DNA from 4 places in the Streptomyces sp. NPDC104307 genome. Region 1 is predicted to be linked to each of the others. Evidence: riboswitches for the same ligand, from Rfam matches in the RefSeq annotation. Region 1 holds a riboswitch; each other region holds the start of a gene.
The links. A riboswitch is a leader RNA that binds a small molecule or an ion and turns the genes downstream of it on or off. The one in region 1 is predicted to bind cobalamin.
Positions count from the first base shown of each region.

Region 2: linked by a shared signal. The riboswitch ahead of cobN (cobaltochelatase subunit CobN) and the one ahead of ACZ601_RS04945 (FecCD family ABC transporter permease) in region 1 are both predicted to bind cobalamin.
Region 3: linked by a shared signal. The riboswitch ahead of metE (5-methyltetrahydropteroyltriglutamate--homocysteine S-methyltransferase) and the one ahead of ACZ601_RS04945 (FecCD family ABC transporter permease) in region 1 are both predicted to bind cobalamin.
Region 4: linked by a shared signal. The riboswitch ahead of ACZ601_RS28730 (ribonucleoside-diphosphate reductase subunit alpha) and the one ahead of ACZ601_RS04945 (FecCD family ABC transporter permease) in region 1 are both predicted to bind cobalamin.

Region 1 is NZ_JBVJMU010000001.1:1,213,371-1,219,145, reverse strand. It holds gene ACZ601_RS04955 (TetR/AcrR family transcriptional regulator) at 1-308, opposite strand, end outside; gene ACZ601_RS04950 (MFS transporter) at 366-1,682, opposite strand; cobalamin riboswitch at 1,925-2,070, shown strand; gene ACZ601_RS04945 (FecCD family ABC transporter permease) at 2,173-3,282, shown strand; gene ACZ601_RS04940 (ABC transporter ATP-binding protein) at 3,282-4,064, shown strand; gene ACZ601_RS04935 (ABC transporter substrate-binding protein) at 4,080-5,111, shown strand; partial or broken gene ACZ601_RS04930 (hypothetical protein) at 5,231-5,413, shown strand; partial or broken gene ACZ601_RS04925 (L,D-transpeptidase) at 5,520-5,775, shown strand, end outside.
Region 2 is NZ_JBVJMU010000010.1:26,505-32,279, reverse strand. It holds gene cobJ (precorrin-3B C(17)-methyltransferase) at 1-1,010, opposite strand, end outside; gene ACZ601_RS24090 (precorrin-8X methylmutase) at 1,013-1,639, opposite strand; gene cobG (precorrin-3B synthase) at 1,764-3,125, opposite strand; cobalamin riboswitch at 3,173-3,324, shown strand; gene cobN (cobaltochelatase subunit CobN) at 3,397-5,775, shown strand, end outside.
Region 3 is NZ_JBVJMU010000005.1:439,528-445,302, forward strand. It holds gene ACZ601_RS17020 (ABC transporter ATP-binding protein) at 1-170, shown strand, start outside; gene ACZ601_RS17025 (ECF transporter S component family protein) at 167-994, shown strand; gene metE (5-methyltetrahydropteroyltriglutamate--homocysteine S-methyltransferase) at 1,025-3,343, opposite strand; cobalamin riboswitch at 3,507-3,723, opposite strand; gene ACZ601_RS17035 (FUSC family protein) at 4,032-5,543, shown strand; gene ACZ601_RS17040 (lactonase family protein) at 5,648-5,775, shown strand, end outside.
Region 4 is NZ_JBVJMU010000014.1:79,559-85,333, reverse strand. It holds gene ACZ601_RS28750 (GntR family transcriptional regulator) at 1-283, shown strand, start outside; gene ACZ601_RS28745 (DUF3311 domain-containing protein) at 530-805, shown strand; gene mctP (monocarboxylate uptake permease MctP) at 802-2,430, shown strand; gene ACZ601_RS28735 (GNAT family N-acetyltransferase) at 2,543-3,055, shown strand; cobalamin riboswitch at 3,110-3,232, shown strand; gene ACZ601_RS28730 (ribonucleoside-diphosphate reductase subunit alpha) at 3,373-5,769, shown strand; gene ACZ601_RS28725 (ribonucleotide-diphosphate reductase subunit beta) at 5,769-5,775, shown strand, end outside.

The DNA.
Region 1 (5,775 bases):
TCGGGCCGGTCGAACTGCCGTCCCTGGGAATCGAAGACCGCGAGCATCTGCTCGCGGGGCGTGTCGTGCTCCGCGACGGCCCGGGTGATCCGCTCTGCGGTGGCCGCGTGCCGGGTGTCCAGGTAGGCCCGGACGAGCTGCTCCTTGCCGCCGAAGGTGTTGTACAGCGACGCCTTGGCCACGCCCGCGTGCTCGATGACCCGGTCGATTCCGACGCTCTGCACGCCCTCGGCGTAGAACAGTTCGTCGGCGGCGGCGAGCAGGCGCTCGCGCGCCGACGGCTTCGCGGTGCTCCGGACACTCGCCATGGCGGTCACTCCTTCAGACAGATCTGTCTACATTATGCCCCGGCCCGGGGCCACCCCTCAGGCGCTGCCGCCGATCCGCTCGCCCGGCAGGACCGCCGCCCCGTCCCGGCCGCCGCGCACCAGCCCGAGCAGCGCGAACGCCGCGAGGACGATCACGGCGACGCCGTACTCCTGCGCGGTGGCGGCGAGTCCGCCCGCGTGGACGACGAGGAACCCGGCGATCACGGTGGGCACGCCCATCCCCAGGTAGGAGATGACGAAGAGCAGGGACAGCACCCCGGAACTCTCGTGCGGCCGGGCCAGCGGCATGACCGTACGGATGCCGCCCTGGAACCCGCTGCCGAAGCCGACGCCCGCGAGGGCGGTGCCGGCGAAGAAGCCGGTGGGGGAGGAGCCGCGGATCGAGGCGAGGGTGAGGGCCACCCCGGCGATCAGCGCGAGGATGCCGGTGAGCATCACCGTCCGGGTCGCCGCCTTGCGCAGGACCAGTACGGAGACGGCGGCCACCCCGGCGAGCACGAACAGGCTCAGCCCGCCCAGGACTTCGGACCCGGAACCGGTCAGCCGGCGCGCGAGGGACGGGCCCAGCGACCCGTACAGCCCGGCCAGCGCCCAGACGGCGAACAGCACCGGTGCGGCCACCAGCATCGGGCGGCGTACGGCGCGCGGCAGCTTGATCTCCGGGGCCAGGCTCGCCAGTGCCCCCGGCTTGCGGGTCACCGTCTCCGCCATCAGCGCGACGGCGACGGCCTGGACGACGAAGACCGCCAGCAGCCCCAGGTAGACCAGGTGCGTGGGGGCGGGCAGGAACTGGACGACGAGTCCGGAGACCAGCGCGCCGGTCGCCGTGCCGATGCCCGGGGCTACCGCGTTGGTGATCGTGCCGCGCGGCCGGTCGATGTCCATCATTCCCGCACCGATCGCGCCGAGCGCCGCGCCGGTCGACAGGCCCTGCACGATCCGGGCGGCCATCAGCGCCGGCACGCCGTCGGCGGTGGTGAACACGACCATCGAGAGGGCCTGCGCCGCCAGCGCGGCCAGCAGCACCGGCCGCCTGCCGACATGGTCGGAGAGCTTGCCCATGGTGAGCAGCCCGAGCAGCACGGCCACCGCGTAGACGCCGAAGACCACGGTCGTGGTGATCGGGTCGAAGCCCCATTCCGCCTGGTAGACCGCGTAGAGCGGAGTCGGTGCGCTGGAGGCCGCCAGGAACGAGATGGTGATCGAGGCGAGTACGTACAGCGCCACGTTCGGCGGCAGCCGCCGGCCCCGAGTGGATATGGCGGCGGGTATGGCAACGGATCCGGGGCCGGCGGGCGCCGCGTCCGATGCGCGGGCCGGTTTGGATATCGGGACGACCGAGGGATTCGTCATGACCATTCCCGTCCAGAGCATTGAGTAGACCTGTCTGTCTAGTTTCTTCAAAGAGGCTAGACAGACAGGTCTACTCAGGTCAAACGCGGTCGCGCACCGGCAGCCGCCAGTCCGAGCAGCAGACCGGGGTGGCCGTGCTCCGTCGCCCGTGTGGTGCTCCCGTCAGGGGCTTCTCCGGGTCGGGTCGGGGGCCGTTCAGGGGTGCTCGGGGGGTACTCCGGGGCGCCCGGGGCTCAGGGGCGAAAAGGAGGGCGCCGTGCCGTACCCGTAAGCTGATCACGCCCCGCGGGGGAAGTCCGGTCGAATTCCGGCGCTGACCCGCAACGGTAGGCGGAGCCCTCCTGATGGCTCCGCGAGCCCGATTACCCGCGGTGGTGAAGGCTCCTGTCAATTCGCCGTGGACTGCGAGAGGTGCTGCACAGGGCGCCTCGCGTCCGGGCCGCTCCTTCGATCGTGCAGGTGCACGGCCTGAGGTGAAAGCGATCCGACCGTGGTCACTCCCCTCGAACGCATACCCGCCCCGCCCTCGCGCGCGGCGCGCGCCGGTGGCGGGCCCGCCCCTCCCCGCCGCGTACCCCTGCCCCTGCTGGTGATCACGCTGTGTGTCCTGCTGCCGCTCTCCCTCGTCTGCGGCGCCGGAATCGGTGCCTCGGGGCTCTCCTGGGGAGAGGTGTCGCGCTACCTGTGGGCCGGCCTGACGGGACAGCGGATCGCTCCCGGCGAAGTCGCCGGATACACCATCGTGTGGGAGCTGCGCTTTCCACGAGCCGTGCTGGCCGCGGTCGTCGGAGCCGGACTGTCCGCGATCGGCGTCGCGGTCCAGGCCATGGTCCGCAACGCCCTGGCCGACCCGTTCGTCCTCGGCATCTCCTCCGGCGCCGCCGTCGGCGCGAACGCCGTACTCATCTTCGGGATCTTCGGCGCATTCGGTGTCTGGGCGCTGTCCACGGCGGCGTTCGTCGCCGCGCTCCTCGCGATGATGCTCGTATACGCGGTCGCCGGCACCGCGCGCGGACTGACCCCGCTGCGCCTGGTCCTGACGGGCACGGCCATGTACTACGGCTTCTCGGCCATCACGACGTTCATGGTGTTCGCCGCGGAACGGGGCGAGGCCGCCCGCTCCGCGATGATGTGGATGCTGGGCAGCCTCGGGGGCGCCACCTGGTCCTCCGTACCGATCGCCGCGGGCGCCACCATCGGCGGCCTCGCCCACCTCTGGTGGTCGGCGCGCCGGCTCAACGCCCTGGCGATGGGCGACGAGACCGCAGCCGCCCTGGGAGTGGACGCGGGCAGGCTGCGCAAGGAACTGTTCCTGGTCTCCGCAGCGGTCACCGGGGCACTGGTCGCGGTGAGCGGCGCGATCGGCTTCGTCGGGCTGATGGTCCCGCACGCCGCACGCATGCTGGTCGGCGCGGATCACCGCCGTCTGCTGGCCGTCGCACCGCTCGCGGGCGCCGTCCTGCTGATCTGGGTGGACATCCTCTCGCGCGTGCTGCTCGCCCCGGCCGAACTGCCGCTCGGCGTGCTGACCGCGATGATCGGCGTGCCGTGCTTCATCCTGCTCATGCGCCGCCGCTCCTACACCTTCGGGGGTGCGTGATGCGGATCGACATCGACGCGCTGACGGTCGAGATCGCCGGCGCGCGGCTGGTGGAGGACGTCACGCTGCGAGCGGGCGACGCTCAGCTCGTCGGCCTGGTGGGGCCCAACGGCAGCGGGAAGTCAACGCTGTTGCGCTGCGTCTACCGGGCGCTGAACCCCGCCACCGGAACCGTCCGGATCGGCGGCGAGGACCTGCACGCCCTGAGTCCGCGGGAGAGCGCCCGTCGGCTGGCCGCGCTTCCCCAGGAGTCGAGTCACGAGTTCGACTTCACCGTCGCCGAGATCGTGGCGATGGGAAGGATGCCGCACCAGGGACCGACGGCGCGCATGTCGGAGGAGGACCGGCGCACCTGTGAGGCGGCGCTGGCGGAGGTCGGGGCAGGCCACCTGGCCGACCGGGGCTTCCTGACCCTGTCCGGAGGCGAGAAGCAGCGGGTCCTGATCGCCCGCGCCATGGCGCAGCAGCCACGCGCGCTGGTGCTCGACGAGCCCACCAACCACCTGGACATCGCCCAGCAGCTGGAGGTACTGGCCCTGGTGCGTGCCAGCGGACTGACCGTGCTCACGGCGTTGCACGACCTCAATCTCGCCGCGCTCCACTGCGACGTCCTCCATGTCATCGACCGCGGCCGGATCGTCGCCTCGGGCGCCCCGCACGACGTACTCACCCCTGAACTGCTGGCCGAGGTCTTCGGCGTCCGGGCGCACCGCGTACCGCACCCGGAGACCGGCGCCGTACAGCTGATCTTCGACCGTCTCCTCCCCGTCGCCCGTTCCTAAGGAAGCACTGCCACCATGCCCAGCCCGATACGTCCTGCCGCAATCGGCCTCGCCCTCACCGCTGTCCTGGCCCTCAGTGGCTGCGGCGCCGAGATCACCCCACAGGACGGGAACGACGACAAGAGCGCACCCGCCGCCGGGGGCCACTACCCCGTGACCGTCGAGAACTGCGGTGAGAGGAAGACCTACGAGAAGGCCCCGCAGCGCGTGGTCACCAACGACGTCGGAATCACCGAGATCATGTTCGCCCTGGATCTCGAAGACCATATGGCGGGCTATGTGATGCCCGACGACAAGGGCGATCTGACATCCGTCCCCTGGAAGGGCGGCTACAAGAAGACCACCTGGCTGTCCAAGAAGACGATCAACAAGGAACTCGTCCTCGGCGCACGCGCCGACCTGGTCTTCGCGGGCTGGAACTACGGCTTCAACGAAGGGGACGGATTCACCCCGGCCGCCCTGAAGAAGGTGGGCGTCGACTCCTACCTGCTGAGCGAGTCGTGCCGCAACGGGCAGGGGAAGGCGCGAGGGGTGATGCCGCCGCTCGACGCGCTCTACACCGACCTCCGGAACCTGGGGAAGATCTTCGACGTCGAGAAGCGTGCCGAATCCCTGATCGCACGGTTCCGGAAGGAGGTCGCCCAGGCGCAGGCGACCGCCCTGAAGGGCGCCGACCGGCCGAGGGTGTTCCTCTACGACGACGGCCGCGACAAGCCGCTGACCTCGGGTGCCTACGCCGGACCGCACGACATCATCACCAGGGCCGGCGGCGACCACGTCATGAAGGACCTCAAGGACACCTGGACGACGGTGGGCTGGGAGACCGTCGTCGAGCGGGACCCCGAGGTGATCGTCATCAACAACTACGGGGACACCAGCGCGGAGCAGAAGCGGAAGTTCCTGGAGTCCTATCCGCCACTGGCCAATGTGTCGGCGATCAAGAACGACCGCATCGTGGTCCTCGACTACGTGGACCTCGTCGAGAGCCCGCGCAACCCGGCGGCCATCACCTCACTCGCGGCGGCTCTGCGGAAGGCCCGGAGCTGACCTGCGTCCGACCTGGGACAGCCCTGAGGTCTGCTTCCCGGCACCGCCGGCCCCGCCACCAGGGGCCGGCGGCCTACCCGTTCAACGGCGATCTCCCGGACTGCGACGGTCCGCCCCCGGTGACGGGCGAGGTGCGGGTACTGAAGACGGACGCCGATTCCGGTGCACCGCCGGCAGGCGCGGACTTCGAGCTGTGGCGGGAGACCAACGGGGTCGACGGCCTCCAGACCTCGGGCACGGACCCGGACACCCTGGTGACGACGTGTACGACCCCGTCATCGGGAGTCTGCGCGGAGACGACCGCGGTGGGCACGTACTACTGGCGCGAGACCGAAGCACCCGACGGCTACGAACTCCCCGACCCCGACGTGTTCGGATTCGCCGACCTCGCCACGTACCGCACCGTGCTCGTCGTCGAAGCCGCACCCGATCCGAACGCGGCGGGCCACTGCCCGGTCGAGTCCTCCCGATCACGTCTCGACCATCTGCGACAACGCCCCCATGCCGTACGCCCAGTTCTTCGACGGCGGACAAGCCCTCCACGGCCACCCCGGCGACCTCTACGACGGCGGGGGCTCGGCAGGCTGCGTCAACCTGACCGTGGACGACGCGGCGAAGCTGTGGAACCTCCTCGCGATCGACGACCGCGTCTACGTATGGGGCG
Region 2 (5,775 bases), on a different contig from region 1:
AAGACCCCCGGGTCCCCGCCGGACACCACGGCCACCCGCCGTCCGCGACGCGCCAGGTCCAGGGCGAACTCGGCGCGCTCCGACTCGACCTTGTTGTCCGAGCCGTGCCGGGACTGCCCCGGCCGGACCGGCACCCGGTCCAGATAGGTGGTGTAGCCGACCAGGTCGTCGGCGGCGGCCAGCACCCCGCGCGTCTCGGGCGTCAGCCACAGCGGCCCGGCGGGCCCCGTGCCGACCACGGCGACCTCGCCCCCGCCCGGAGTTTCCTCGGGACGCGGCGCGTCGATCCTGCTGGGCAGCACGGCGACCGCGAAGTACGGCACGGAGCCGGCGTCGATCCCGGCGAGCTCGCCCGTGCGCTCCCCGGCCATCGTGGCGCGCTCCACGTAACGGGCCTCGGGCAGCCGCCCCGACGCCTCGAAGGCGCGGCGCACCGCGGGGAACGTACGGCCCAGCTTCATCACCACCGCGGTGTCCGTGGCGGCGATCCGGGCGGTCAGCTCCTCCTCCGGCAGGGTGCCGGGCAGGATGGTCAGCACCTCCTCGCCCTCGACGAGCGGGGTGCCGAGCCGGGCGGCCGCCGCGCTGACCGAGGTGACACCGGGGATCACCTCGGTCGGGTAGCGGTCGGCGAGCCGCTTGTGCATGTGCATGTACGAGCCGTAGAAGAGCGGGTCGCCCTCGGCGAGCACGGCGACCGTGCGCCCCGCGTCGAGGTGGACCGCGAGGCGGGCCGCCGCCTCGGTGTAGAAGTCGTCCAGCGCGCCCCGGTAGCCGCCCGGGTGGTCCGTGGTCTCCGTCGTGACGGGGTAGACCAGGGCCTCTTCGATGTGGTCGGGGCGGATGTGTCCGGCCGCGATGGACCGGGCGATCGACCGTCCGTGCCGGGCGCTGTGATAGGCGACGACATCGGCCTCGGCGATGACCTGCACGGCGCGTACGGTCATCAGGGCCGGATCGCCGGGGCCGAGCCCGACTCCGTACAGCCGGCCGTTCTTCTGCTCGCTCACGCTTACTCTTCCTCGCTGGCGATCGCGTTGAGGGCGGCGGCCGCCATGGCGCTGCCGCCCCGCCGGCCGCGCACGATCAGATGGTCGAGCCCGGACGCGTGTGCGGCCAGGGCGTCCTTGGACTCGGCCGCGCCGATGAAGCCGACCGGCACACCGATGACGGCGGCGGGGCGCGGCGCGCCCTCCTCGATGAGTTCGAGCAGCCGGAACAGGGCGGTGGGCGCGTTGCCGACGGCGACGACCGCGCCGTCCAGCCGATCGCGCCACAGCTCCAGGGCGGCCGCGCTGCGGGTGGTGCCGAGTTCCGCCGCGAGACCGGGCACCGCTGGGTCCGACAGGGTGCACACGACCTCGTTGCCGGCGGGCAGCCGCTTGCGGGTGACCCCGCTGGCGACCATGGCCACGTCGCACAGGATGGGCGCGCCGGCCCGCAGCGCCTCACGGGCACGGGACACCACGTCCGGGGTGAAGGCCAGATCGCGTACGAGGTCGACCATGCCGCAGGCGTGGATCATCCGGACCGCCACCTGGCTCACATCGGCGGGCAGTCCCGACAGATCGGCCTCCGCGCGGATCGTGGCGAAGGACTGGCGATAGATGGCCGGTCCGTCCTTCTCGTACTGGTGCACAGTGCTGTCGCTCTCTTCATCGGGCATGGAAGTCGGGCATGGAAGTCGGGCATGGAAGTCGGGCATGGAAGTCGGGCGTGGAATGGGTCGGTCGGGTCCGGGAGCGGTCGGCCGGTGGGAAAGGTCAGGTGCCGGGGCACGGGGCGGGGCGCTGCTCGTCCAGGCCGCCCCGGGCCGAGGCCACGGCTGCCGCTAGAGCGGCCGGGCTGTCGGCGACGGGCTGCGGGGCGTGCCGTTCACCGTCGCGCACCAGGGAGACCCGGTAGCCGTCCGGGGCGGCGACGACATCGACCCACGCGCCCCGCGGATGGCCGCACCGGCGTTCGCACCCCGACCAGTACACCGGCAGCGCGCCCACGGGCCCCAGGGCCGCTGTCGCCCCGGCCCGGACATCGGCGAGGGACTTGGCGCAGCCGGGGCGCCCGATGCAGGCCCCCACTCCGGTCCAGGGGGAGCGGGGCCCGGTGATCAGGCCGGCGGTCCCCAGAGCGTCCAGTGCCTCTGCGGCCCGTGCGCGCTCCACGCCCGGTACGACGACGCCGCGCCAGGGGGTCAGCCGCAGTTCGCCGCCGCCACCCTCCCCTTGCCGGGCGGCGCGGGTCAGCGCCCGCCACTGTTCCGCGCCGACGCGGCCCAGGGGTACGCCGACGCACAGCGCGACCGTCTCGTGCGGTCCGTCCACGATGCCGGGAGCGGGAGCGGGAGCCGCGGGCTGCGCGGGGTGTACGGGTCCGGCAGTGCGCGTGGCGCGGATTCCGGCCTGGCGCAACCGCCGGACCACCTGGTCCAGGAGGATCCCGACGTCCGCGCGCAGATCCGTCACCCGCCAGACGCCGGAGCCGCGCGCGGTGTCCAGGAAGGTCTCGGCGGCGATCAGCGCGGCAGCGGGAGCGTGCGCACCGGGTATCCGCAGCACGGATTCGGCCGGGCCGATCCGCAGAGCCGCGTCCCCGTCGGCCCGCGCCAGCAGCGTCACATCGGCGCCGAGCGCGTCCACATCGCCGCGGCCGTCGTCGAGCGCGAACAGGAACCGGCCCGACAGCTCGGTCGTCAGGTCACTCGCGCACACCAGCTCGTCCAACGCGGACAGCCACGGGCGGATGTCCCGCTGCCCCCGGCCGTCGAGCCCGGACAGCGGGGAGGCCACGATGTTGCGGACGCGCTCGTGGCGCTCGGAGGGCAGCAGCCCCGACTCACCCATGCGGGAGGCCAGTTCGCCGCCGCAGTCCGGCGGCAGACCGCGCAGCTGCACATTGCCGCGCGAAGTGAGATGCAGCTCACCATCGCCGAGCCGCTCCGCCAACTCCCGCACCACGTCGGCCTGCGCCGCGCTCAGTACCCCCCCGGGGATCCGGACCCGGGCCAGCGCACCGTCGTCCGCCCGGTGCAACCGCAGCGTGCCGGGGCAGGCGTCACCGCGGTCACGGACCGGCGCGGCTCCTGTGGGCACGGGCAAAGTGGCTGGCGGGGGCATGGCGGCGAGCATACCGACCATCTCATCAGATCCGTATGCCTCCCAGTTCTTGACCGCCCCTTACTATGCCTAGCGACGGGCCTTGCGGTCCGTAGTCGCCACAGACGGCGACAGGGGAGGAAGCCCGGTGCGATTCCGGCGCGGTCCCGCCACTGTGATCCCGGCCGCACCGGCCGGGTGAGTCAGGAACTCCCTTCCCCGTGCCACTCGGCCCGTCCGAGCAGGGGAGTCCCATTCCGACACCGCCCGGGGCGTGGATACCCCGAGGAAGGCCAGACGCCGCATGATCCTGCTCCTGTCGACGTCAGACACCGACCTGCTCAGCGCCCGCGCCTGTGACGGCCCGGTCGCCTACCGCTACGCGAACCCCTCCCGGCTCCCGCTCCAGGACCTCCCGCAGCTCCTGGACGGCACAGAGCTGGTCGTCGTACGCCTCCTCGGCGGGGTCCGCGCCTGGCAGGACGGCCTCGACCAGGTGCTGGCCACCGGCCGCCCCGTCGTCGTCCTCACCGGCGAACAGGCCCCCGACGCCCAGCTGATGGCCGCCTCCACCGTCCCGATCGGCATCGCCGCGGAGGCCCACGCCTATCTGGCACACGGCGGCCCCGGCAACCTGGAGCAGCTCGCCCGCTTCCTCTCCGACACCGTCCTGCTCACCGGCCACGGCTTCGAACCGCCCGCCCCGGCGCCCTCCTGGGGACCGCTGGAGCGCACGCCCCGCGCGACGGACGGCCCCACCATCGCGGTGCTCTACTACCGCGCCCACCACATGAGCGGCAACACCGCGTTCATCGACGCCCTGTGCGGCGCCGTCGAGGACGCGGGCGGCCGCGCCCTGCCGCTGTTCGTCGCCTCGCTGCGCACACCGGAGCCCGAGCTGATCGACGCCCTGCGGGCCGCCGACGCGATCGTGACCACGGTGCTCGCCGCGGGCGGAACCCGGCCTGCGGAGGCGTCGGCCGGCGGTGACGACGAGTCCTGGGACGCCGGCGCCCTCACCGGCCTCGACGTGCCCATCCTCCAGGCGCTCTGCCTCACCGGTTCGCGGTCCGACTGGGAGGACAACGACGAGGGCGTCTCGCCGCTGGACGCCGCGAGCCAGATCGCCGTCCCCGAGTTCGACGGCCGCCTGATCACCGTCCCGTTCTCGTTCAAGGAGATCGACGAGGACGGCCTGCCGGCCTACGTGGCCGATGCCGAGCGCGCCGCCCGGGTCGCCGGGACCGCCGTGCGCCACGCGCGGCTCCGCCACATCCCGAACGCAGACAAGCGCCTCGCGCTCGTGCTGTCCGCGTACCCGACCAAGCACTCCCGGATCGGCAACGCCGTCGGACTCGACACCCCGGCGAGCGCCGTCGCCCTGCTGCGCCGGCTCCGCGCCGAGGGGTACGACTTCGGTGACGAGGAGGTGCCGGGCCTCGCCTCCGGTGACGGGGACGAGCTGATCTACGCGCTGATCGAGGCGGGCGGCCACGACCAGGAGTGGCTCACGGAAGAGCAGCTGGCCCGCAACCCGGTCCGCATCCCGGCCGCCGACTACCGGCGCTGGTACGCGACGCTGCCGGCTGAACTCCGCGAGGCCGTCGAGGAGCACTGGGGCCCCGCTCCGGGCGAGATGTTCGTGGACCGCTCGCGCAATCCCGAGGGCGACATCGTCCTCGCCGCCCTGCGCCGGGGCAATCTGCTCATCCTCATCCAGCCGCCGCGCGGCTTCGGCGAGAACCCGATCGCGATCTACCACGACCCCGACCTGCCGCCCTCGCACCACTACCTGGCCGCCTACCGCTGGATCGCCGCCGCCGCGGACGACAACGGCTTCGGCGCCGACGCGATGATCCACCTCGGCAAGCACGGCAACCTGGAGTGGCTGCCCGGGAAGAACGCCGGGCTCTCCGCCGCGTGCGGCCCCGACGCGGCGCTTGGCGACCTCCCGCTCGTCTACCCGTTCCTGGTCAACGACCCGGGCGAGGGCACCCAGGCCAAGCGCCGCGTCCACGCCACCCTGGTGGACCACCTCGTACCGCCGATGGCCCGCGCCGAGAGCTACGGCGACGTGGCCCGGCTGGAACAGCTGCTGGACGAGCACGCCCAGATCGCGGCGATGGACCCGGCGAAGCTCCCGGCCATCAGGGCCCAGATCTGGACCCTGATCCAGGCCGCGAAGCTCGACCACGACCTGGGTCTCGAAGACCGCCCGGAGGACGAGGGCTTCGACGAGTTCATCATGCATCTCGACGGCTGGCTCTGTGAGATCAAGGACGCGCAGATCCGCGACGGCCTGCACGTCCTGGGCGGCGCGCCCGCCGGAGCCGACCGGGTCAACCTGGTCCTGGCGATCCTGCGGGCCCGCCAGATCTGGGGCGGCACCACCTCCCTGCCCGGCCTGCGCGAGGCGCTCGGTCTCGACGAGTCGGCGGCCACCCGCACCACCGCCGACGAGGTGGAGGAGCAGGCCCGCGCCCTGGTCCAGGCGATGGAGGACGCGCAGTGGGCGCCGGAGGCCGTCGCAGACGTCGCCGCCGGACACCCCGGGCCCGTCGCCGACATCCTCGACTTCGCCGCCCGCGAGGTCGTGCCCCGGCTGGCGGCCACCACCGACGAACTCGACCACTGCGTCCACGCCCTGAACGGCGGCTTCGTCCCCGCAGGCCCTTCCGGCTCC
Region 3 (5,775 bases), on a different contig from region 1:
GCGACATCGTCGCGGACGGCCCCACCCCCGAAGTCATCGTCGCCTCACCGGTGTTCGCACCGCAGACCGCGAAGATCCTGGCACCGCTGCCGTTCCTCACCGTCGACCAGGTGGCCTCGGCACTCGCGCCGGCCGGCCCCGCGCCCCGCGACGGCGAGGACCAGGCATGAGCACGACCGCCGCGACGGCCATCCGGCTCAACACCCGTGTCTCACTGGTCATCGCGCTGGCCGCGTTCCTCGGCGTGGTGGCCTTCTTCTGGCCCTTCGTCGTCGCACCCGGAAAGTTCGGCTCGAACTACGCCCCGCCCCTGATCTTCGGCGTCCTGCTCGTCCTCGTGCTCTGCGTGGTGCTCTCCGAGATCGCCGAGGGCGGCATCAGCTCCAAGGCCCTGGCCATGCTCGGCGTCCTCTCCGCCGTCAACGCGGCGCTGCGCCCGCTGGGCGCCGGAACCGCCGGCATCGAGACGGTCTTCTTCGTCCTGGTCCTGGCCGGACGCGTCTACGGGCCGGGCTTCGGCTTCACCCTCGGCTGCACCTCACTCTTCACCTCCGCCCTGATCACGGGCGGTGTCGGGCCGTGGATGCCGTACCAGATGTTCGGCTGCGCCTTCGTGGGCATGCTCGCCGGCTTTCTGCCCCGGGCCACCGGCCGCCGCGAGGTCCTGATGCTCGCCACCTACGGTTCGGTCTCCGGCTACCTCTTCGGCTTCCTGCTCAACCTGTCCTTCTGGCCCTTCTCCCTGGACCCGAACAGCTCCCTCGCCTACCTTCCCGGGCTGCCGTTCACCGAGCAGTGGCACCGCTACCTCGCCTTCGACCTCGCCACCTCCCTCGGCTGGGACACCGGCCGGGCCGTCACCAACTTCGTCTGCATCACGCTGGCCGGCCCGGCGGTACTCACCACGTTCCGCCGGGCCGCCCGACGCGCCCGCTTCCAGGCCCCGGTCCGCTTCACGCCCGCCGGACCGGACGACTCGGGGCGGCGCCCGTAACCTCCGGCCGCCGCCCCGAGTCCTTCGCGATCAGGAGGCGGGCAGCTCGCCGCGGACGGTGCGGGCCGCGGCGACCAGGTTCTCCAGGGACGCCCTGGTCTCGGGCCAGCCGCGGGTCTTCAGGCCGCAGTCCGGATTGACCCACAGGCGCTCGGCGGGGATGGCCTTCAGCCCCTTGCGGAGCAGGGCCGCGGCCTCGTCGGCGTCGGGTACGCGCGGTGAGTGGATGTCGTACACGCCGGGACCGGCCTCGCGCGGGTATCCGTGCGCGGCGAGTTCGCGGGCGACCTGCATGTGCGAGCGGGCGGCCTCCAGGCTGATGACGTCGGCGTCCAGGTCGTCGATGGCCTGGACGATGTCACCGAACTCCGCGTAGCACATGTGGGTGTGGATCTGGGTGTCCGGCCGTACCCCGCTGGTGGTCAGGCGGAACGACTCGGTGGCCCATTCCAGGTACCCGGCGTGGTCGGCGGCGCGCAGCGGGAGTGTCTCGCGCAGCGCGGGCTCGTCGACCTGGATGACCGAAGCACCCCCCGCCTCCAGGTCGTCGACCTCGTCGCGCAGGGCGAGGGCGACCTGGCGTGCGGTGTCGCCGAGCGGCTGGTCGTCACGGACGAAGGACCAGGCCAGCATGGTCACCGGCCCGGTGAGCATGCCCTTGACCGGACGCCCGGTGAGCGACTGGGCGTACGAGGTCCAGCGCACCGTCATCGGCTCCGGGCGGGAGATGTCGCCCGCGAGGACCGGCGGGCGGACGTAACGCGTGCCGTAGGACTGGACCCAGCCGTGCTGGGTGGCCAGGTAGCCGGTGAGCTGCTCGGCGAAGTACTGCACCATGTCGTTGCGTTCGGGCTCACCGTGCACCAGGACGTCGATGCCGGTCTTCTCCTGGAAGGCGATGACCTCACCGATCTCGGCCTTGATCCGTTCCTCGTAGCCGGCCGTGTCGATCCGTCCCGCGCGCAGGTCGGCGCGGGCCGTGCGCAGTTCGCTCGTCTGCGGGAACGAGCCGATGGTCGTCGTCGGCAGCAGCGGCAGCCCGAGGTGGGCCCGCTGGGCGGCGGCGCGCTCGGTGTACGGCTGGGAGCGGCGGCCGTCGGCGTCGGTGATGGCCGAGGTCCTGGCCCGGACGGCGGGGTCACGGGTGATCGGGGAGCCGGTGCGGGACGCGAGGTCGGCGCGGTTGGCGGCGATCTCGGCGGTGATCGCTCCGGTGCCCAGGGTCAGTCCCTTCGCGAGCGTGACGATCTCGGCGGTCTTCTGCTCGGCGAAGGCGAGCCAGCGCAGGATCTGCGGGTCGATGTCCCGCTCCGGCGCCGTGTCGAGCGGGACGTGCAGCAGGGAACAGGACGCGGCCACGTCGACCCGGTCCGCGAGGCCGAGGAGGGTGGCGAGGGTGGCGAGGGACTTCTCGTAGTCGTTGATCCAGATGTTACGGCCGTTCACGACACCCGCGACGAGGCGCTTGCCGGGAAGCCCGCCGGCGGCGGCGAGGTCTTCGAGGTTGGCGGCGGCGGCATCGGTGAAGTCCAGTGCCAGACCCTCGACCGGGGCCTTCGCCAGAACCGGGAGCGCCTCACCGAGCCGCCCGAAGTAGGAGGCGACGAGCAGCCTGGGCCGGTCGGTGAGGCCGCCGAGGTCGCGGTAGGCGCGGGCGGCGGCGTTCAGCTCGGCCGGGGTGCGGTCCTGGACCAGGGCGGGTTCGTCGATCTGTACCCACTCCGCGCCGGCGGCACGCAGATCCGCGAGCACCTCCGCGTACACCGGCAGCAGCCGGTCCAGCAGGGTGAGCGGCTCGAAGCCGGCCGCCACCCCCGGGGCGGGCTTGGCCAGCAGGAGGTAGCTGACAGGGCCGACGAGGACCGGCCGGGCGGTGTGCCCGAGTGCGACGGCTTCCCTGAGCTCGGTGACCTGCTTGGTGGAGTCGGCGGTGAAGACGGTGTCAGGACCGAGCTCGGGGACGAGGTAGTGGTAGTTCGTGTCGAACCACTTGGTCATCTCCAGCGGCGCCACGTCCTGGGTGCCGCGAGCCATCGCGAAGTACCCGTCGAGCGCGTCGGCGGCGACGGCCGCACGGTGCCGTTGCGGGACCGCGCCGACCATGACACTGGTGTCCAGGACGTGGTCGTAGTACGAGAAATCGCCGGTCGGGACCTCATGGACGCCGGCATCCGCCAGCCGCTTCCAGTTGGACCGGCGCAGTTCCGCCGCCGTCTCCCGGAGGGCTTCCGCGCTGACGCGGCCCTTCCAGTACCCCTCGACGGCCTTCTTCAGTTCCCGGTTCGGGCCCTGTCGGGGGTAGCCGTGGACGGTGGCTCGTGCTGCCGCGGCTGCGGGCTTGGGTGTCACGGAAATCTCCTTCGCGAGACGACTCCTGAACATCCCGGAGACGGGACACGGACGCGAAGGGATGACGGACCTGACGGATATCGCACACGCCTCGGCGCGGATTCTCCGTCTGGTATGCACGCCGACCCGCCCACGAGGTCACCGGGATAACCGCGTCCGAGGGTTCGGGTGCGGGCAACGGGCAGGTCTTCGGACTCGCGGGCACGTCTGCCGGGGGCAGACTCCTACTGGCCGTCGCTTCCCGGATCCGAACGGATCCAGTGCGTATGACGGCGGTCGTTCCCACTTACCGCTGCGGGGCAGTCCCGGATTCACACCGGGTTCCCTCTTGCGACGCGTCTGCCTGGCGGACAGGGCGAACCAGCTGCACCGGCCAGCCTAGGGGGTGGACCGTCGCAGCGGCGCCGCTGTTCACATTCCGGGATCCGGAAGGGGACGGAGACGTTGCCATGAGTGCCGCGTTCCTCCTCCTGTGCCGACTGTCCTCAGGCTGGTCCGTTGGCTCTGCCGTGGTCGGGCGAGGTGGGGCATGAGTGGGCCATTGGCTCATTGGAGTGGGTCTGAGTTGAACCATTAGCCCCCCAGGTGTTGAGATGGAGGCATCAATGGCGCTGCAGGTCCCTCAGGGATCTCTGTGGCGCCTTTCTCATGTCTGCGCTGGTGTCATGCGCGAAAGGGGCGAGGCGACTTGCTGAAGAGGGCGTTCGTCGCACACGACCCCGGGCGGATCCGGCTGCGGTTCGCGTCCCGGGCCGTGCTCGGCATCGGGCTCGCCGTCGCCCTGTGCGGGGCGGCGGGGCACTCGCTGGTGGCGGCCATCACGGGGGGCCTGGCCGCGCTGCTCGCCCTGTTCACAGTGACCGACCCGACGGTGCGCGGGCAGGCCACGACGACCGCGCTGCTCCCCGTCGTCGGCCTCCCGGTGCTCACGCTCGCCGCCGTGCTGCACGACGTACCCGTCGCCCGCGACCTGGCGTTCCTCGCCGTCGTGGGGGCCGGGGTGTACGCGCGGCGGTGGGGGCCGCGCGGGCACTCGCTGGGCGTGTTCGCCTTCATGGCCTACTTCTCCGCCCAGTTCCTGCACACCGTGCCCGGCCAGCTGCCCGAGCTGTACGCGGCGGTGCTGCTGTCGCTCCTCGCGTCGTCCCTGGTGCGGTTCGGGGCGTGGTGCTACGAGCGCCGGATCACGGCCCCGGCGACGGTCGGCCTTCCCGCGGGAGCGACGGGGCTGCGGCGCATCACGACGCGGCAGGCCGTACAGGCGACCCTGGGCGCGGGATTCGCGCTCGCGGTGGGCCAGCTGCTCTCCGACCAGCGCTGGTACTGGGCGGTCGGCGCCACCTGGTGGGTGTTCGTGGCCACGACCTCTCGCGGCGAGACCGTGGTGCGCGGGTTCAGGCGATTCCTGGGGACCGTGCTCGGCATCGGGCTGGGCTTCGCCGTGGCCGTGCCGCTGCACCACGAGCCGGTCGTGGCCGCCGTCGTCGTCGCGGTGGGCGTGTTCGGGATCTTCTACACCGCCGCCGTCTCCTACACCTGGATGATGCTGGCCGTCACCGTGATGGCCAGCATGCTGTACGGGCTGCTCGGCGTGCTCGACGCGGGACTTCTGGTGCTCCGGGTCACCGAGACGGGGGCCGGTGCGCTCGGCGCCGTACTCGCGGTGCTGTTCGTGCTGCCGGTGACCACGCACTCGGTGACCGAGGCCTGGGTGGAGCGGGCCCTGCGGTGCGTGCACACCTGCACGGCGGAGGCCGCTGCCCGGCTCGCAGGAAGCGAGGACGCCGACCCGCCCCGGCACGTTGCTGAGCTGGAGGCGATCCTCGGCCGGGTACGGCTGTCGCTGGCGCCGCTGGTGCACCCCCTCAACCCGGTGAGGGCCCGCAAGGCACGGGCGCGGCAGGTCCTCGCGCTGCTCGACGACTGCGCGCGCGAGGTGCGCGGACTGGCCTCCGTCGCCGCCGATCCGGAGGCCTCGCACGACGCCCGGCTCGCCGCCGCCTGCTGGCGCGTCGAGAGCGCGGTGGAGGCGCTGACCGCTCCCGGGCGGCCGGCCCGCACCCCGCTCGCCCCCGGACATCCGGCGCACGCCGGGGTGACGGAACCCGCCCTCGCCCACCTGCACGGCCTGGAGCGGGCGCTGGCCGAGCTGGCCGCGCCGCTGCACAGCCCGCCGAGGGCCCCGCTCGCCGCGGCCTGATAACGCACCCTTTGGTCCAGACCACTCGCCGCACTGCTACCGTCGCCGCGGAAGATCGCGACGGTCCCCACTGTCGCGGTCAGTCGGCGGAGAGAGGCAGTGCGGTGGACAGCAGCAACGGTGCCGGACGGGCATTCATCGGGTCCTTCACCTCGGCGGGCGGGCGGGGCATCACCGTCGCCGCCGTGGACCAGGAGACCGGGGCGCTCACCGTCCTCGGCGCGACGGATTC
Region 4 (5,775 bases), on a different contig from region 1:
ACGCTTCCCGGCGCTGCGGCGTTCGCTGGTGAAGTACACCTCGCTCTACACGGCCCTGGCCGAGGTGTACGACGTCCGGCTGGCCGAGGCGGAGGAGACCATCGAGACCTCGCTCGCCACCCCGAGCGAGGCCGGACTGCTCGGTACGGACGTGGGCCTGCCGATGCTGATGCTGTCCCGGCACTCGCTGGACGAGCAGGGCGAGCCGGTCGAGTGGGTCCGTTCGGTCTACCGGGGCGACCGCTACAAGTTCGTGGCCCGCCTCAAGCGCCCGCTGGACTGAGCTCAGCACTCCTGAAGCCCTCGTGGAAGCGATTCCACGAGGGCTTTTCCGTGCTCCGGGCAGGGACTTCGTACCGTCATTGGTCTGCACCACTTCCCCGACACCGAGGACCGCCGCAGCCACCGGCCACCGGACGGAAGACCGTTGCCGGACCGCAATGCGGACAGGGGGTGACGCTGGGCGGGACCCTCGCCTAGATTTCCTGCGCATTACATCGGTGATCAGCGAGGGGACGGAGTCGCCGCCATGCCGGAAGAACCAGTAGGAAAGCCAGCGGAACCAGGAGCGGCACCACCCACGGTCACACCCGTGCGGGTGGTCATCGCGCTCTGCCTCATCGCGCCGTTCGTGGCGATGCTCTGGGTGGGTTCGTACGCCAAGATCGACCCGACCTTCATCGGCATCCCGTTCTTCTACTGGTACCAGATGCTCTGGGTGCTCATCTCGACCGCACTCACGATGATCGCGTACAAGCTGTGGCAGCGTGACCAGCGCGCGCGCAAGGGGGGTGCGTCCGCATGAAGGACGGCGTGAACGGCATCGCGCTCGGTGTCTTCATCTTCTTCTTCCTGGCCGTCACGGTCGTCGGCTTCATGGCCGCCCGCTGGCGCAAGGCGGAGAACGAGGCCAGCCTCGACGAATGGGGCCTGGGAGGACGGTCCTTCGGTACCTGGGTCACCTGGTTCCTGCTCGGCGGCGACCTCTACACCGCGTACACCTTCGTCGCCGTGCCCGCGGCGATCTACGCGGCCGGCGCGGCCGGCTTCTTCGCGGTGCCCTACACCATCCTGGTGTACCCGCTGATCTTCACCTTCCTGCCGCGCCTGTGGTCGGTCTCGCACAAGCACGGCTACGTCACCACCTCGGACTTCGTCCGCGGCCGGTTCGGCTCCAAGGGGCTGTCGCTGGCCGTCGCGGTCACCGGCATCCTCGCCACCATGCCGTACATCGCGCTCCAGCTCGTCGGCATCCAGGCGGTGCTGGACGTGATGGGCGTCGGCGGCGGCGAGGACACCAACTGGTTCGTCAAGGACCTGCCGCTGCTGATCGCGTTCGCGGTGCTCGCCGCGTACACGTACTCCTCGGGGCTGCGCGCGCCCGCGCTGATCGCGTTCGTCAAGGACGGGCTGATCTACCTGGTCATCGCCGTGGCGATCATCTACATCCCGATCAAGCTCGGCGGCTTCCACGACATCTTCGCCGCCGCGCAGGAGAAGTTCAACGGCCCGCCGGGCGGTAAGCCGACCGGTGCGCTCGCGCCCGGCGTGGACGGCCAGTGGGGTTACGCCACACTGGCGTTGGGCTCGGCGCTGGCGCTCTTCATGTACCCGCACTCGATCACGGCGACGCTCTCCAGCCGCAGCCGCAACGTGATCCGCCGCAACACCACGATCCTGCCGCTGTACTCGCTGATGCTGGGCCTGCTCGCGCTGCTCGGCTTCATGGCGATCGCCGCCGGGGTCAAGGTGGACAACGGCCAGCTGGCGATCCCGCAGCTGTTCGAGGACATGTTCCCCGACTGGTTCGCGGGCGTGGCGTTCGCCGCCATCGGCATCGGCGCCCTGGTCCCCGCGGCGATCATGTCGATCGCGGCGGCGAACCTCTTCACCCGGAACATCTACAAGGACTTCCTGAAGCCCGACGCGACGCCCGAGCAGGAGACCAAGGTCTCCAAGCTGGTCTCGCTGCTGGTGAAGGTCGGCGCGCTCGCCTTCGTCCTCACCATGGACAAGACGGTCGCGATCAACTTCCAGCTGCTCGGCGGCATCTGGATCCTCCAGACGATGCCCGCCCTGGTCGGCGGACTGTTCACCCGCTGGTTCCACCGCTGGGCGCTGCTCGCTGGCTGGGCGGTCGGCATGGTCTACGGGACGGCCGCCGCCTACGGGGTCGCCAGTCCCACCCAGGCGCACTTCGGCGGGTCTTCCAAGGAGATCCCGGGCATCGGTGAGATCGGCTACATCGGCCTGACGGCGTTCGTACTGAACATCGTGGTGACCGTCGTCCTCACCTTCGTCCTGAACGCCCTGAAGGCGCCTGCCGGACTCGACGAGACCTCTCCCGGCGACTACACCGCGGACGCGGGCGACCCGGGCGTGAAGACGGAGCTCCCGCCGGCCACGGCCGGTGCGCCCGGCGGTCACTGACCACGGCGCCACGGGCCGCCGCACCCCCAGCACGTGGGGTGCGGCGGCCCGTTCGCACGTCCGGCGAAAACCCCGTGCCGTCGCCGCCCGGAGGTGCGGCAGACTTCCGTGCATGGACATAACCATCAGGCCGATCGAGCCCGCCGAGTACGCCGCCCTAGGCGAGATCACCGCCGAGGCCTATCTCGGGGACGGGCTGCTGGACTACGGCGCCGACGACCCGTACCTGGTACAGCTGCGCGACGTCCCCCGGCGGGCCGAGGAGGCCGAGGTGCTCGTCGCGACGGACGCCCGGGGCCGCGTCCTCGGCGGGGTCACCTACGCGCCGCCGGGCAACCGCTGGGCCGATATCGCGACGCCGGACGAGGCCGAGTTCCGGATGCTCGCGGTCTCCCGGGAGGCCCGCGGGGCCGGGGCGGGCGAGGCGCTCGTCCGGGCCTGCATCGACCGCGCACGGGCCACCGCGGGGGTCACCGGAATCGTCCTCTCGACGCAGCCGGCCATGCGCGGGGCCCATAGGATCTACGGGCGCCTCGGCTTCGTCCGGACCCCGGAAAGGGACTGGTATCCGATCGAGGGGCTCTCGCTGCTGACGTACCGACTGGAGTTCCCGGCGGTCTCCTGATCGGCCACGCGACACAACATGTGGGGGCTGCCTCATCGGGCGGCCCCCACATGTATGCTCGTGCTCGCTGTCGCCGCAGGGAAATCCGGTGCGAATCCGGAACTGTCCCGCAACGGTGTGATCGGTGTGCTTTTGCGCACCCCGAGTCCGAGGACCTGCCGACAGCGCGTCCGGCTCGACCGAACCGGACGCCCAGACGTCCGGGCCTCGTGGATGGGCCGGTGGACGCCGCACGGAGTGCTGCCCGAACGGGCCCCGCTCCGCCCGGCTGCCCCCGCTCCCCCGTCGGCCCAGAGCCGAGCGAGGGAGAGCACCACGTGACCATCGCGCCAGCCGATCCGGTTTCAGCGGCCGAATCAACGGGAACCACGAGCGACGGACCGGGCACCGCACTGCTGCGGACCCTCACCGCCCTCACCGCGGATCTGCCCGACACCGACCCCGGACGCGTCGCCGCCGCCGCGCTGCGCGGCCGCAACGCCCGGTCGGACGAGGCCGAGCTGCGCTCGCTGGCCACAGAGGCGGCCGCCGGCCTGATCTCCGAGGACCCCGCCTACTCCCGGCTCGCCGCCCGGCTGCTCACCCGCTCCATCGCGGACGAGGCGGCCGGGCAGGGCTCGACGTCCTTCTCCGCCTCGGTCGCCGTCGGACACCGCGAGGGCCTGATCGCGGACCGCACCGCCGAGTTCGTGACGCTGCACGCGGCCGCCCTGGACGCCCTGGTGGGACAGGCGCTCACCGACGGCGCCGACGACCGCTTCGGCTACTTCGGACTGCGCACCCTGCACAGCCGCTACCTGCTGCGCCACCCGATCACCCGCCAGGTCGTCGAGACCCCCCAGCACTTCATGCTGCGGGTGGCCGCCGGGCTCGCGGAGGACAACTCGGAGCACGCGCTGGACGAGGTCGCGGCCCTGTACCGGCTGATGAGCCGGCTGGACTACCTGCCCTCCTCCCCCACCCTCTTCAACTCCGGTACCCGGCACCCGCAGATGTCCTCCTGCTATCTGCTGGACTCGCCGCTGGACGAGCTGGACTCGATCTACGACCGCTACCACCAGGTGGCGCGCCTCTCCAAGCACGCGGGCGGCATCGGCCTCTCGTACTCCCGCATCAGGGCCCGAGGTTCGCTGATCCGGGGCACCAACGGGCACTCCAACGGCATCGTCCCGTTCCTGAAGACGCTCGACGCCTCCGTCGCGGCGGTCAACCAGGGCGGCCGGCGCAAGGGCGCCGCCGCCGTCTACCTGGAGACCTGGCACGCGGACATCGAGGAGTTCCTGGAGCTGCGCGACAACACGGGCGAGGACCAGCGGCGCACGCACAACCTGAACCTGGCGCACTGGATCCCGGACGAGTTCATGCGCCGGGTCGACGCGGACTCCACCTGGTCGCTGTTCTCCCCGGCCGATGTGCCCGAGCTGGTGGACCTGTGGGGCGACGCGTTCGACGCCGCCTACCGGGCGGCAGAGGCCAAGGGCCTGGCCCGCAAGACCATGCCGGCCCGTGAGCTGTACGGCCGGATGATGCGGACCCTCGCCCAGACCGGCCAGGGCTGGATGACGTTCAAGGACGCCTCCAACCGGACCGCGAACCAGACCGCGGAGCCCGGCCGCGTCGTGCACTCCTCGAACCTGTGCACGGAGATCCTTGAGGTCACCGACGACGGCGAGACGGCCGTCTGCAACCTCGGTTCGGTCAACCTCGGCGCGTTCGTCGACGGCGGCACGATCGACTGGGAGCGGCTCGACGCCACCGTGCGCACCGCCGTGACCTTCCTGGACCGGGTCGTGGACATCAACTTCTACCCGACCGAGCAGGCCGGGCGCTCCAACGCCCGCTGGCGGCCGGTGGGCCTGGGCGCGATGGGCCTCCAGGACGTCTTCTTCCAGCTGCGGCTGCCCTTCGACTCCGCAGAGGCCCGCGCGCTCTCCACGAAGATCTCCGAGCGGATCATGCTCGCGGCCTACGAGGCGTCCTGCGATCTCGCCGAGCGGTCGGGCCCCCTCCCCGCCTGGTCCGAGACGCGTGCCGCACGCGGCGTGCTGCACCCCGACCACTACGACACCGAGCTGAACTGGCCGGAGCGCTGGGACGCGCTGCGCGCCCGGGTCGCGAAGACCGGCATGCGGAACTCGCTGCTCCTGGCCATCGCGCCGACCGCAACGATCGCGTCCATCGCGGGCGTGTACGAGTGCATCGAGCCGCAGGTCTCCAACCTCTTCAAGCGCGAGACGCTCAGCGGTGAGTTCCTCCAGGTCAACGCCTACCTGGTGGACGAGCTGAAGCGGCTCGGCGTGTGGGACGCGCGGACCCGCGAGGCGCTGCGTGAGGCCAGCGGCTCCGTGCAGGGCTTCGCCTGGATCCCCGAGGACGTGCGGGCGCTGTACCGCACGGCGTGGGAGATCCCGCAGCGCGGACTGATCGACATGGCGGCGGCCCGTACGCCGTTCCTGGACCAGAGCCAGTCGCTGAACCTGTTCCTGGAGACGCCGACGATCGGCAAGCTCTCCTCGATGTACGCGTACGCCTGGAAGCAGGGGCTGAAGACGACGTACTACCTGCGCTCGCGCCCGGCGACCCGGATCGCCCGTGCGGCGTCCGGGCAGGTCGCGGCCGCCGCCCCCATTCCCGTACAGCAGGCGGCCGCGCCCGACGCGGACGCGATCGCCTGCTCCCTCGAAAACCCCGAGTCCTGCGAGGCCTGCCAGTAATGAGCA